2 linked regions of the Actinospica robiniae DSM 44927 genome follow. The protein of the gene in region 2 interacts with the protein of the main gene of each other region in a pairwise test. Links are inferred from orthologs where the notes say so. Each region holds a gene or a part of one and is shown on either strand. Other genes may lie near its edges.

Region 1 (5,123 bases), 1.2 Mb from region 2 along the record:
GGACCCGGCGACGCGGTGCCAGATGACAGGGTCCTGCAGTTCCGGGCTGCGGAGCCTGTGTCAGCTACCAGTGTCTGCGTCGAGTACCAGCCTCTGCGTCAGCTACCAGTGTCTGCGTCGAGTACCGGCCTCTGCGTCAGTTACGGGCGCCTCCGTCAGCTACGGCGCCTGCGTCGTGGCTCAGCGCGTCTTGACCGCGAGCTCGCCCGCGCGGACGGGGAGGTCGAGCCGGTTGCCGCGCGGCGGGACGGGGCAGACGTAGTGGTCCGTGAAGGCGCAGGGCGGCAGGTAGGCACGGTTGAAGTCGAGCGTCACGGCGCCGTCGGCCTCGGCGGGGGCCGGCGCGGACAGGAAGCGGAAGAAGGGCTTCGAGTCGGCCGTGGTCGGATCGGCGAAGACGATCCAGAGGCCGCCGTCGGCGGTCAGCGCCGCGGCGAACTCGTGGCGTCCGTCCTCGAGTTCGAACTCGACGGTGCCGTCGAGGCCGAGCCCGCGGGCCACGCCGTCGACGTTGACCACCTTCTCGACGCGCGGTCCGTCGTACGGGCGGAACGTGGCGGGCACGGCCCAGTTCGGGTCGTAGTCGAACACCTCGAGGCCGTCGAAGGCCTTAAGCGTCGCCGCGTTCGCATCGTAGACGCGCAGGGCAGCGACGCCTTCGCGCTCGATCGGGACGAGGAGGATGTCGTAGTCGGGCGCGCTGACCTTGTCGGGGTGCTCGGCGGTGTCCGGGTACAGCGTGACCGTGCCGTCGACGGGCTCGCCGCGCAGCACAAGGCCGTGCTCGGCCTTTGCGGTAAGGATGACTGAGGCTCCGTCGGGACCAGCGCTCCACAGGACCGGCTCGCCCTCGACGATCGGGGCGGGGGTCTCGTCGAGCCAGTGTGTGCCCGTGAGAGCGAGCACGCCGTGTGGCGCGCGCAGTTTCGCCTCGCGCTCAGTTCGCCACTGCTGCCAGTTCTCGGCCTCGCTCACGTGTCCCCGCTTCTTGTCGTCACTGGTTCGGCCGCAGCTGACCGGCGGTCCGGCGGATACAACCGCCACGCGGGCTCGCGTGTTCCCTAAGCGCAGGCTCGCGTGTTCCGGGGCACCGGATTGGGAGCCGGAGGGAGATCGCCGCCGAGACAGCGGCGCCGTGCGGAGTGGACGTCGGGAGCGTGAAGCAGTGCGTCGCCGCACCGGGATCGTTTCTCGATCTCCGGTGCGGCGATGCAGCAGCACACAAGTCACGCGCGCTCAGGCCGCGCGACGGCGAGCGCCCACGTGCCGCCGAGGCGGCAGCCCGGCACTTGCCGCCAGGTCAGTCGTTGCGGCGGGAGCGGACCACTTCGACGATCTCGGCGACGGCCTCGTCGACCGGGATGCCGTTCTTCTGCGAGCCGTCGCGGTAACGGAAGGAGACGGCGCCCTTGGTGACGTCCTCCTCGCCCGCGATGAGCATGAACGGCACCTTGGCCTTCTGGGCGTTGCGGATCTTCTTCTGCATGCGGTCGTCCGAGGCGTCGACCTCGACCCGGACGCCCTGGGCGCGCAGCTTCGCGGCGACGTCGCGGAGGTACGGGATGTGGGCGTCGGTGATCGGGATCGTGGTGACCTGGACCGGGGCGAGCCAGGCGGGGAAGGCGCCGGCGTAGTGCTCGAGGAGCACGGCGAAGAAGCGCTCGATGGAGCCGAACAGGGCGCGGTGGATCATCACCGGCTGGTGGTCGGCGCCGTCGGAGCCCTTGTAGGCCAGGTCGAACAGGCCGGGCTCCATGAAGTCGAGCTGGATCGTCGACATCTGCCAGGTGCGGCCGATCGCGTCCTTGGCCTGGACCGAGATCTTCGGGCCGTAGAACGCGGCGCCGCCCGGGTCGTCGACGAGGTCGAGGCCGCGCTTGAGCGCGACCTGGCGCAGCGTCTCGGTGGCTTCGGCCCACGCCTCGTCGGTGCCGATCGACTTCTCCGGGTCCCGGGTGGAGAGCTCCAGGTAGAAGTCGTTCAAGCCGTAGTCGCGCAGCAGGTCGAGGACGAACGTCAGAAGGCTGTCGAGCTCCTCGGCCATCTGGTCGCGGGTGCAGTAGATGTGCGCGTCGTCCTGGGTGAAGCCGCGGGCGCGGGTCAGGCCGTGGACGACGCCCGACTTCTCGTAGCGGTAGACCGTGCCGAACTCGAACAGGCGCAGCGGCAGCTCCCGATACGACCGCCCGCGCGAGCGGAAGATCAGGTTGTGCATCGGGCAGTTCATCGGCTTCAGGTAGTAGTCCACGCCCTCGTCGAGCTGCATGGGCGGGTACATACCCTCCTTGTACCAGTCCAGGTGGCCGGAGAGCTCGAACAGCGTGCCCTTGGTCGCGTGCGGGGTGTAGGCGAACTCGTAGCCGGCCTCGATGTGCCGCTGGCGCGAGTACTGCTCCATCTCGTTGCGGATGATCGCGCCCTTGGGGTGGAACACCGCGAGGCCCGAGCCGATCTCGGTCGGGAAGGAGAACAGGTCGAGTTCGGTGCCGAGCTTGCGGTGGTCGCGCTTCTCGGCCTCGGCGAGGAAGTCCAGGTGGGCCTTGAGCGCGTCCTTCGACTCCCAGGCGGTGCCGTAGATCCGCTGGAGCTGCGGGTTCTTCTCGCTGCCGCGCCAGTAGGCGGCGGCGGAGCGCATCAGCTTGAACGCCGGGATGTTGCGCGTGGTGGGCAGGTGCGGACCGCGGCACAGGTCCTTCCAGCACAGCTCGCCCGACTTCGGGTCGAGGTTGTCGTAGATGGTCAGCTCGCCGCCGCCCACCTCGACGTTCGCGCCGTCGTCCGTGGTCACGTCGCCGCCGGAGCCCTTGAGGCCGATCAGCTCGAGCTTGAACGGCTCGCCGGCCAGCTCCTGGCGCGCGGCGGCGTCGGTGACCGGGCGGCGGGAGAAACGCTGGCCCTGCTTGACGATCGCCTGCATGCGCTGCTCGATCGTCTTCAGGTCCTCGGGGGTGAACGGGCGCCCGACCTGGAAGTCGTAGTAGAAGCCGTCCCGGATCGGCGGGCCGATGCCGAGCTTGGCCTCCGGGAAGACCTCCTGCACGGCCTGGGCCATGACGTGCGCGGTCGAGTGGCGCAGGATCGCCCGGCCGTCCTCGGAATCGATCGCGACCGGCTCGATCGCGTCGCCCTCGGCGAGCTCGCGGTCGAGGTCGACCAGGAACGGCTCGGTCGCGTCGGCACGCAGGCGGGCGGCGATGTTGGAACGGTCGCCGGCGAACACCTCGGCGAACAGCTGGCCGATCGTCGTGCCCGTCGTGACCGTCCGCTCTTCCCGCTGGTCGGGTAGGCGGTCGATGGTCACACGGATCTCGGACACCGTGGCACTCCTGCTCTCTCGAAAAGCTCTTCGGCACCGCTCCTGCGGTGGCCTAGCACGATGGTACCGAGCCGGGGGCCGGGGCCATGCATGCCACCGACCCCGGCGACCCCGCTCAAACCCGCCCAAGAGATCGTCCGTCGTGCGGGGTGGGCGCCGAGAGCGACCCGTCCAGTCTTTCCCGCCGCGTCGCCTGACGTTCACTTAGTGCGATTACCTTGTCACCGTGGCCACCACTGTCGCGCAGCCGGGCTGGTCTGCGCCCGCGGCTCCTTCGGCTCGTCCTACGCCGCCGAACCGCGCCACTCCGACGCGGGTGCGGCTGATCGCGACGTTGCTCACTGTCGCGCTCCTCGCCCTGATGGCAGTGACAGCGGCGGCGTTCCTGCAGGCCCGAGCGCGGGCGCAGACGGTGACCTCGCGGGCGGCAACGGCCGCGACGGCGGGGGACCTCTACTTCGCACTGGCCGATCTGGACGCCGAGGCGGCGCGGCTGGTGATGCTGGGGGACGGGGATTTCCAGACCGCGGGCGACGGCGTCTTCGCCGGGAACCACCTCAGTGCTCTGAGCGCGTACAACGCGAGGACGGCGCAGGTCGACGCGGACCTGCAGGCTCTGGCGGGGGCGCCCGGCGTTGACACTTCGGCGCTGGCCGGGGACGTGACGCAGTACCGGTCGATAGCTGACGCGGCGATCGGGCTCGACGAGTACCCCGGTGCCTTCGCGGGCTCGCCGACGCAGACCGCCGTCGGCTACTACGGCCGGGCGGAGACGTTGATGCGCAACGTCGTCCTGGTCGCGGCGGCGCAACTGCGCGACCGAACGGTGTCCGCATCGACGTCGGCCGCCGCTGCTGCGCACACGTGGGCTCTGGTCGGATTGATCGGGACTTCGGTTCTGGGCGTCGCGACGGCGGGGGCGCTGATCGTCGCCCAGCGCGCCTTCGCCAGGTGGTACCGCCGGCGGCTCAACCCGGCTCTGCTGGCCGCCACGGCGGTCACCGTCGCCCTGCTGGGAGGCGCGGCGGTGGCGCTCACCGCCGCATCGCAGGACGCGAGTGTGGCGGGCGGGCGGCTGACGGCGTATCTGCAGGTGGTCGACACCCGCGCCGACAGCTACGACACGGACGGCGCGGCCGTGCGCAGTGTGCTGATGCCGTTCCTGGACTGGAACATCGTCACCCAGAAGACTCGGGCCGTCGACGAGGATCTCAAGGGTCTGGGATCCGCCGCGACGGATTCGGCGAAGCTGTGGAACGCCGGTCCCGACGCCGACTACGCCACCATCCATACGGACGTCGTCGACGGCGATGTCGCGGACGCGCTTTCGGTGGAGACGGGGACAGCCCGGCACGAGGACGCGTTCGACTTCTTCGATTACGACCTCGGTCTGCAGAACCTCTCCGCGGCGCGACTGGCCTCGTTCCAACAGGCATCCGACGGACTGACGGCAGACCTGGGGCCGTGGCTGTGGCTGCCGTGGGCGATGGCGGGCGCGGCGCTGCTGCTGGTGGGGCTGGGGATAAGGCCACGGCTGGCGGAATACCGCTAAGCGAGGGCACCGAAGCCGCTGAGCCGTGTTGGTCACGCACGGTCACCGACGTCGGAACGGCGATCAGCGGACGATCGGCGAGCCCCGACATCACCCCTGACCTGGGCACGACCGTTCGGCGCGGGGAGAGACGGGGTCGGCGCGGTGCGCGCGGCGTCATGTACAGGGCTCGCGACGAAGAGCTACGATCAGAACACACGTACGTACACGAATCCTGTGCCTTCTCGCAAAGGAGCGAGTGCCATGGTGGGCTTG
Region 2 (5,988 bases):
CGTGCAGACGACCAGAGAATTGCGCGCCGGAGCCGTTTCGTCAAGAGTGACAAGCCCCTTGACGTCTCTACCGGCCCAAATCGGCAACCCGCGGACTCGTCCAGACGAGGGTGTACCCGCGGCCCGACGAGATCACTCGCCGCTTCGGGGACGAATTCCAAGGCGGATGGAGAACAGGGGTCGCGATACTGGCCCGGAGACGCCCGTAGGGCGCGCCGCCTCGGCCCGGGGGCCGCGTACGGGGCCGTGGAAGTCCACACGGTCGAGCGGCGGCGCGCCAGGGGCGCCAGGGGCCCTCGGGGGCGGTGCGGCGGCCGGGACCGGGGACGGCGGAAGGCAGCCGCCGGGAGACGACTGCCGGGAAACGGCACAGGGCCGTATCGGGTGGGGCGATCCACCCGATACGGCCCTGCGGCAAGCTGTCCTACGCCCCGTGGAGGGCGCAGGGCGGCTATTTGGAACTACTTGACCGAGACGCCCGCGCCGACGGCCTCGAGGTCGGCCTTGGCCTTCTCGGCGGCCTCCTTGTTGACCTTCTCCAGCAGCGCCTTCGGCGCGCTGTCGACGAGGTCCTTGGCCTCCTTCAGGCCGAGCGAGGTCAGCTCGCGCACGACCTTGATGACCTGGATCTTCTTGTCGCCGGCGGACTCGAGGATGACGTCGAACTCGTCCTGCTCCTCGACCTCGGCGGCGGCCTCGCCGCCACCGGAGGCCTGCACGACGGCGGCGGCCGGGGCGGCGGCCTTGACGTCGAAGACCTCTTCGAACAGCTTGACGAACTCGGAGAGCTCGATCAGCGTCATTTCCTTGAACGACTCAAGCAGCTCGTCGTTGCTCAGCTTCGCCATGATGACTTCCTTTCGGTACTACGAATCGGGGTCGGGCGGCGGTGCACCGTGAGGTGTCGCGCTGCCCGGGGGTTGGACGGCAGCTCAGCCGTTCTGCTCGACCTTCGCGCGCAGGGCGTCCGCGGTGCGGGCGAACTGCGTGAGCGGGGCCTGGAACAGCGCAGCGGCGTTGGCCAGGGACGCCTTCATGGCGCCGGCGGCCTTGGCCAGCAGAACCTCGCGGGACTCGAGGTCGGCGAGCTTGGTGACCTCGGTGGCGGACAGCGGCTTGCCGTCCATCACGCCACCCTTGATCACCAGCAGCGGGTTGGCCTTCGCGAAGTCACGCAGACCCTTGGCGGCCTCGACCGCGTCGCCCTTGATGAAGGCGATCGCGGACGGCCCGGCCAGCAGGTCGTTGAGACCCTCGATGCCGGCCTCGCTGGCCGCACGCTGGGTCAGGGTGTTCTTCACGACGGCGTACTGCGTGTCCGCACCCAGGGCGCGACGCAGCTCCTTGAGCTGCTTCACGGTGAGCCCGCGGTACTCGGTCAGCACGGCCGCGTTGGACTCACGGAACTGAGCCGTGAGCTCCTCGACGGCGGCCTGACGCTCAGCCTTCGCCATGGCCCTCCTTCCGGGACGGTGGTGTGTGAGGACCGTCGGTCCCGCGTATCACGGCGGGCGGAGATGCTGCGGCAACAAGAAAACCCCATGCGCGGGCGCACGGGGTCAGGGCCGACTCGGGCGATCGAGTCGTAAGCTCACCTACATACACCTGCGCGGGCCACCTGCGGTCGCAGGACCTTCGACTGCTCTACGCGAACGCGAGCAGCGACCAGCGGTCATCGGATCGGGTCAAGGCTAACCCGCGGCCCGCACACAGGGCAAATCGCCCGCCCCGCGGTCTCCTCTCCGGCGCCCTCCCCGCCCCGGAACGCGCCTCGAACGCGATCCGGCCCGCGCCGTGAGCGGCGCGGGCCGGATCCTGCGATCATCGGACGGGATCGGATCAGCCGCCCATGCCGATCGAGCCGAGCTTGCCGGTGAGGTCGAAGACCTGGTCCGCCGGCGGCGCGCCGATGTTCACCTTCGCGCCCCAGTCGGACAGGTGCATGTCCATCTTCACCGAGGTGGTGCTCGCCTGCTGCGCGATCTTGATCTCGACCGGCAGCTTGTCCGCGGCGACCCAGAGGTCGATGGCCTCGGACTTGATGCCGGCCGCCTTGAACTCGCTCTGCAGCTGGGCGACCTGATCGGCCGTCAGGTGCGCCTGGCTGCTGCCGAGGGCCAGCACCTGGGCCGAGGTGAGCGTGCCGGAGTAGTGCGTGGCCTGCCGGCCGTCCACCGTCTCCTGGCCCACCTCGCTGACGTCGCCGGTGGCCAGCAGCGCGGACAGCTGCGTGGTCGGGTCGTAGTTCTTGGCCTGACTCAGGATCGTGGAGAGCGAGCCCGCCGAGCCGCCCGCCTTGTCCAGGTCGATCTTCGCCCAGGGCTTGCCCTCCGTCAGCGTGGACAGACCCGGGTACTGCAGGTAGATCGTGGAGCCGACGAGCACGTCACTGATGTTCTGCCCGTCCGCGCCGATGCTCATCGACATCTCCAGCGAGGGGCTGTACTGCTCCTGCGCGCTCAGATCCGCCGTCATCGCGCTCTGCCCGGTGGTGACCATCGTGCCGGTGATCTTCACCGTGTCGGCCTTGCCGGCCTGGTCCATGGCGTCGGCCACCAGTGCGATCGCCGCGCCGTCGCCCTGCGAACCCGTGCCCGGCGCGGGCGCCGCGCTCGAGCCCCCGTGGCTCGAGCATCCCGCCATCGCCAGGGCCGCCAGCGCGACGACGCCCGCACCGATCCCGATCCGCTTGTGCTGCCCGCTCATGTCTCACCCTCCCGTCCCGGCGGCCTTCCAAGCCGCCGGTCGCGTTCTGCTCTCCACAGTAACCAGGGCGGCGGACGGACATGCGCCCTCGGACCGAAACTGTACGAACCTGAGACACATCCCCGGGAAACGCCTCAGGGGCGCCCCGCGAACGGGACGCCCCTGAGGGACGATCAGACCGGGCGAGCGGGGCCGGATCAGGCCTCGTCGTCGCTCAGCAGGCCGCGGGTGCGGTTCGGGTCGACCGGGACGCCCGGGCCCGTGGTGGTGGCGATGGTGACCTTCCGCAGGTACCGGCCCTTCGACGCGGACGGCTTGACCCGGAGGATCTCGTCGAGCGCGGCGGCGTAGTTCTCCACCAGCTGCTCGGTGCTGAACGAGGCCTTGCCGATCACCAGGTGCAGGTTCGAGTGCCGGTCCACCCGGAACTCGATCTTGCCGCCCTTGATGTCGGACACGGCCTTGGCCACGTCCGGGGTGACCGTGCCGGTCTTCGGGTTCGGCATCAGGCCGCGCGGGCCGAGCACCCGGCCGAGTCGGCCGACCTTGCCCATCAGCGCCGGGTCGGCGACGACGGCGTCGAAGTCGAGGAAGCCCTTGGCCACCTCGTCGATCAGCTCGTCACCGCCCACGTGGTCGGCGCCGGCGGCACGGGCCGCCTCCGCGCGCTCACCGGTGGCGAAGACCAGGACCCGGGCGGTCTTACCGGTGCCGTGCGGCAGGATGACGGTCGAGCGGACCATCTGGTCGGCCTTGCGGGGGTCGACCCCGAGGCGGAGGGCGACCTCGACGGTCGCGTCGAACTTGGCCGAGGCGGTGTCCTTGGCCAGCTTCACCGCTTCGAGCGGCGAGTAGAGGGCGTCGCGGTCGATCTTCGCCGCGTTCGCCAGGTAACCCTTGCTGCGCTTCATGAGGTAAACAGCTCCGTTGATTCGTGGAGTTCGTGGTCGTCCGGGCCTGCGCAGGCCCTACCACCCTTGCGTGGCGCGGGATCCGGTCGGATCCGGCGGGTTACTCGGAGATCGTCACGCCCATCGACCGGGCGGTGCCGGCGATGATCTTCTCGGCCGCCGTGATGTCGTTGGCGTTGAGGTCTTCCATCTTCAGCTGGGCGATCTCGCGCACCTGAGCCGGGGTGAGCGAGCCCACCTTGTCCTTGTGCGGGACGCCGCTGCCCTTGTCCAGACCCGCGGCCTTGAGGATCAGCCGCGCGGCCGGCGGGGTCTTGGTGACGAAGGTGAAGGAACGGTCCTCGTAGACCGAGATCTCGACCGGAACGATCTGCCCGCGCTGCGACTCGGTCTCCGCGTTGTAGCGCTTGCAGAACTCCATGATGTTCACGCCGTGCTGGCCCAGCGCGGGGCCGACCGGCGGGGCCGGGTTCGCCATACCGGCCTTGATCTGCAGCTTGATGATCGCTGACAGCTTCTTCTTGGGAGGCATGCTCCGGGGTCCTAACTGCTTGAACAGTGAAAGGGGCCGCGGCCTTGGGCCGCGGAATCGTGCCTCCGGCCGGCGCGCTCGTCGCCACGGGCGCGGGCGGATTCATGGCACAAACGCCAAGAGTACCCGAGCCCGTCACCGCACACCAAAACGTGCGGGGACGGGCTCGGGTACGCGGACGCGGGCCGAGACGGCGGCGCTAGTTCTTCTGGATCTGCGAGAACGAGAGCTCCACGGCCGTCTCCCGGCCGAAGATCTCCACCAGGCCCTTGACCTTCTGCGAGTCGGCGTTGATCTCGTTGATCGTGGCCTGCAGCGTGGCGAACGGCCCGTCGATGATGGTGACCGAGTCGCCCACCTCGAAGTCGAGCACCTTGACCTCGACCGCCGGCTTGGGCGCGCCCGGCTGCACCTCGGCCTCCTCCGGGGCGAGCATCTTGACGACCTCGTCCAGGGTCAGCGGGTACGGGTTGTGCGCGTCGCCGACGAAGCCGGTCACACCGGGCGTGTTGCGCACGACGCCCCACGCCTCGTTCGTCATCTCCATGCGCACGAGCACGTAGCCGGGGAACTTGTTGCGCTTGACCTTCTTGCGCTGGCCGTTCTTGACCTCGATGGCCTCTTCCATCGGGACCTCGATCTGGAAGATCGACTCCTCGGCGTTGAGCGACACCAGGCGGGTCTCGAGGTTCTGCTTGACCCGGTTCTCGTACCCGGCGTACGAGTGCACCACGTACCAGTCACCCGGCAGGCGGCGCAGCGCCTCTCGGTAGTCCTCAGTCGTGCCCGGCTCCTCGGGCTCCGGCACGTCCTCGGCCGCGACCTGCTCCACGTCCTCGGCCGCGACCTGCTCCTGCGGCTCCTCGAGCAGCTCCGAATCCGATTCGTTCATGTCGGACACTACGGCCTCTTCTTCCCTGAAGCTCACACAAAAACCTGGGGGGCGGGCACACCGGGGTGTCCCGCCCCACTTCTGTCTGTCTCCAGAGTAGCCGGAATCGGCAGGGGTGTTCAGCCGAAGACGGCGCTGACGGCGTGCGTGACACCGAAGTCGAAGGCGGCCACCAGGCCGATGATCACCGCGACGAAGACGACCACCACGCTGGTGTAGGTGAACAGCTCGCTGCGGGTCGGCCACACGACCTTGCGCAGCTCAGCGATGATCTGCCGGACGAACAGGGCCGGGCTGGTGCGCTTGCGCCGCGGGGAGGACGAGCCGCCGGCGGCACGACGGGCCTTGGCCCGGCGCTTGGCCGCCTTGCGCTGTGCGCGCGTCTGCTTGACGACGGCGTCCTCGATCTCCTCTTCGCCGTCGGAAACGCCGTCCACTTCCTCGTCGGCGTTGCTGCGCGTCTGGCTCACGTGTCTACCTCACTGCTCAGTCTCGGCACGCTCTTGGCGGTGCAACGCACAGCGTACGACGCACAACCGCGCCAGGGCTACCTCCGAGCGGAGAAGACCTGGCGCGGCTGTGAAAGTCCGCAGGGCCCGCGAGAGGTCCACTGATATGAACCTTTCGTACGCCGTGCTGTGCAGGGCCCCGGAGAGGTTCTGTGACTTGAACCCCTCCCGGGGACCGCTTGCGTGCAGGGCCGGAGGGACTTGAACCCCCAACCCCCGGTTTTGGAGACCGGTGCTCTGCCAATTGAGCTACGACCCTAGGTGAGATCGCTCTGCACTGGCGAGCAGTCTAACGGGTTCCATGGTCCGCCGTCGAATGCCTTACCCGGCCGAGGCCGCAGCGCGCCGGGGCAGGGCCCAGATCGTGGCCGAGGCGACGAGCAGAACGGCGGCTCCGATGTAGACCGCGGGGATCACGCCGTTGACGAAATGCTGCTG

Evidence for each region. Proteins that work in one complex are often made in the same cells at the same time.
Region 1: the proteins of rplA (region 2) and thrS interact in binary tests that used the Escherichia coli proteins (3 or more experiments, as listed by UniProt). The link is inferred for Actinospica robiniae DSM 44927 from one-to-one orthologs.

Annotation. Positions count from the first base shown.
Region 1 is NZ_KI632511.1:4,214,975-4,220,097, forward strand. The notes cover bases 809-3,708. They hold thrS (threonine--tRNA ligase), read right to left. Parts: upstream 3,317-3,708; coding sequence 1,301-3,316; downstream 809-1,300. Other genes in these bases: ACTRO_RS17900 (DUF1684 domain-containing protein), read right to left, coding at 809-975; ACTRO_RS17910 (hypothetical protein), read left to right, coding at 3,543-3,708. Also shown: more of ACTRO_RS17900, read right to left, coding at 181-808; more of ACTRO_RS17910, read left to right, coding at 3,709-4,868; ACTRO_RS17915 (slipin family protein), read left to right, coding at 5,112-5,123. UniProt on the Escherichia coli protein: Catalyzes the attachment of threonine to tRNA(Thr) in a two-step reaction: L-threonine is first activated by ATP to form Thr-AMP and then transferred to the acceptor end of tRNA(Thr). The rate-limiting step is amino acid activation in the presence of tRNA.
Region 2 is NZ_KI632511.1:5,433,099-5,439,086, forward strand. What follows is about bases 1,761-4,719. They hold rplA (50S ribosomal protein L1), read right to left. Parts: upstream 3,618-4,719; coding sequence 2,904-3,617; downstream 1,761-2,903. Other genes in these bases: ACTRO_RS22975 (SCO4651 family lipoprotein), read right to left, coding at 1,840-2,706; rplK (50S ribosomal protein L11), read right to left, coding at 3,718-4,149; nusG (transcription termination/antitermination protein NusG), read right to left, coding at 4,349-4,719. Outside these bases: rplL (50S ribosomal protein L7/L12), read right to left, coding at 462-848; rplJ (50S ribosomal protein L10), read right to left, coding at 933-1,454; more of nusG, read right to left, coding at 4,720-5,077; preprotein translocase subunit SecE, read right to left, coding at 5,161-5,448; ACTRO_RS23010 (MFS transporter), read right to left, coding at 5,872-5,988. UniProt on the Escherichia coli protein: One of the primary rRNA binding proteins, it binds very close to the 3'-end of the 23S rRNA. Forms part of the L1 stalk. It is often not seen in high-resolution crystal structures, but can be seen in cryo_EM and 3D reconstruction models.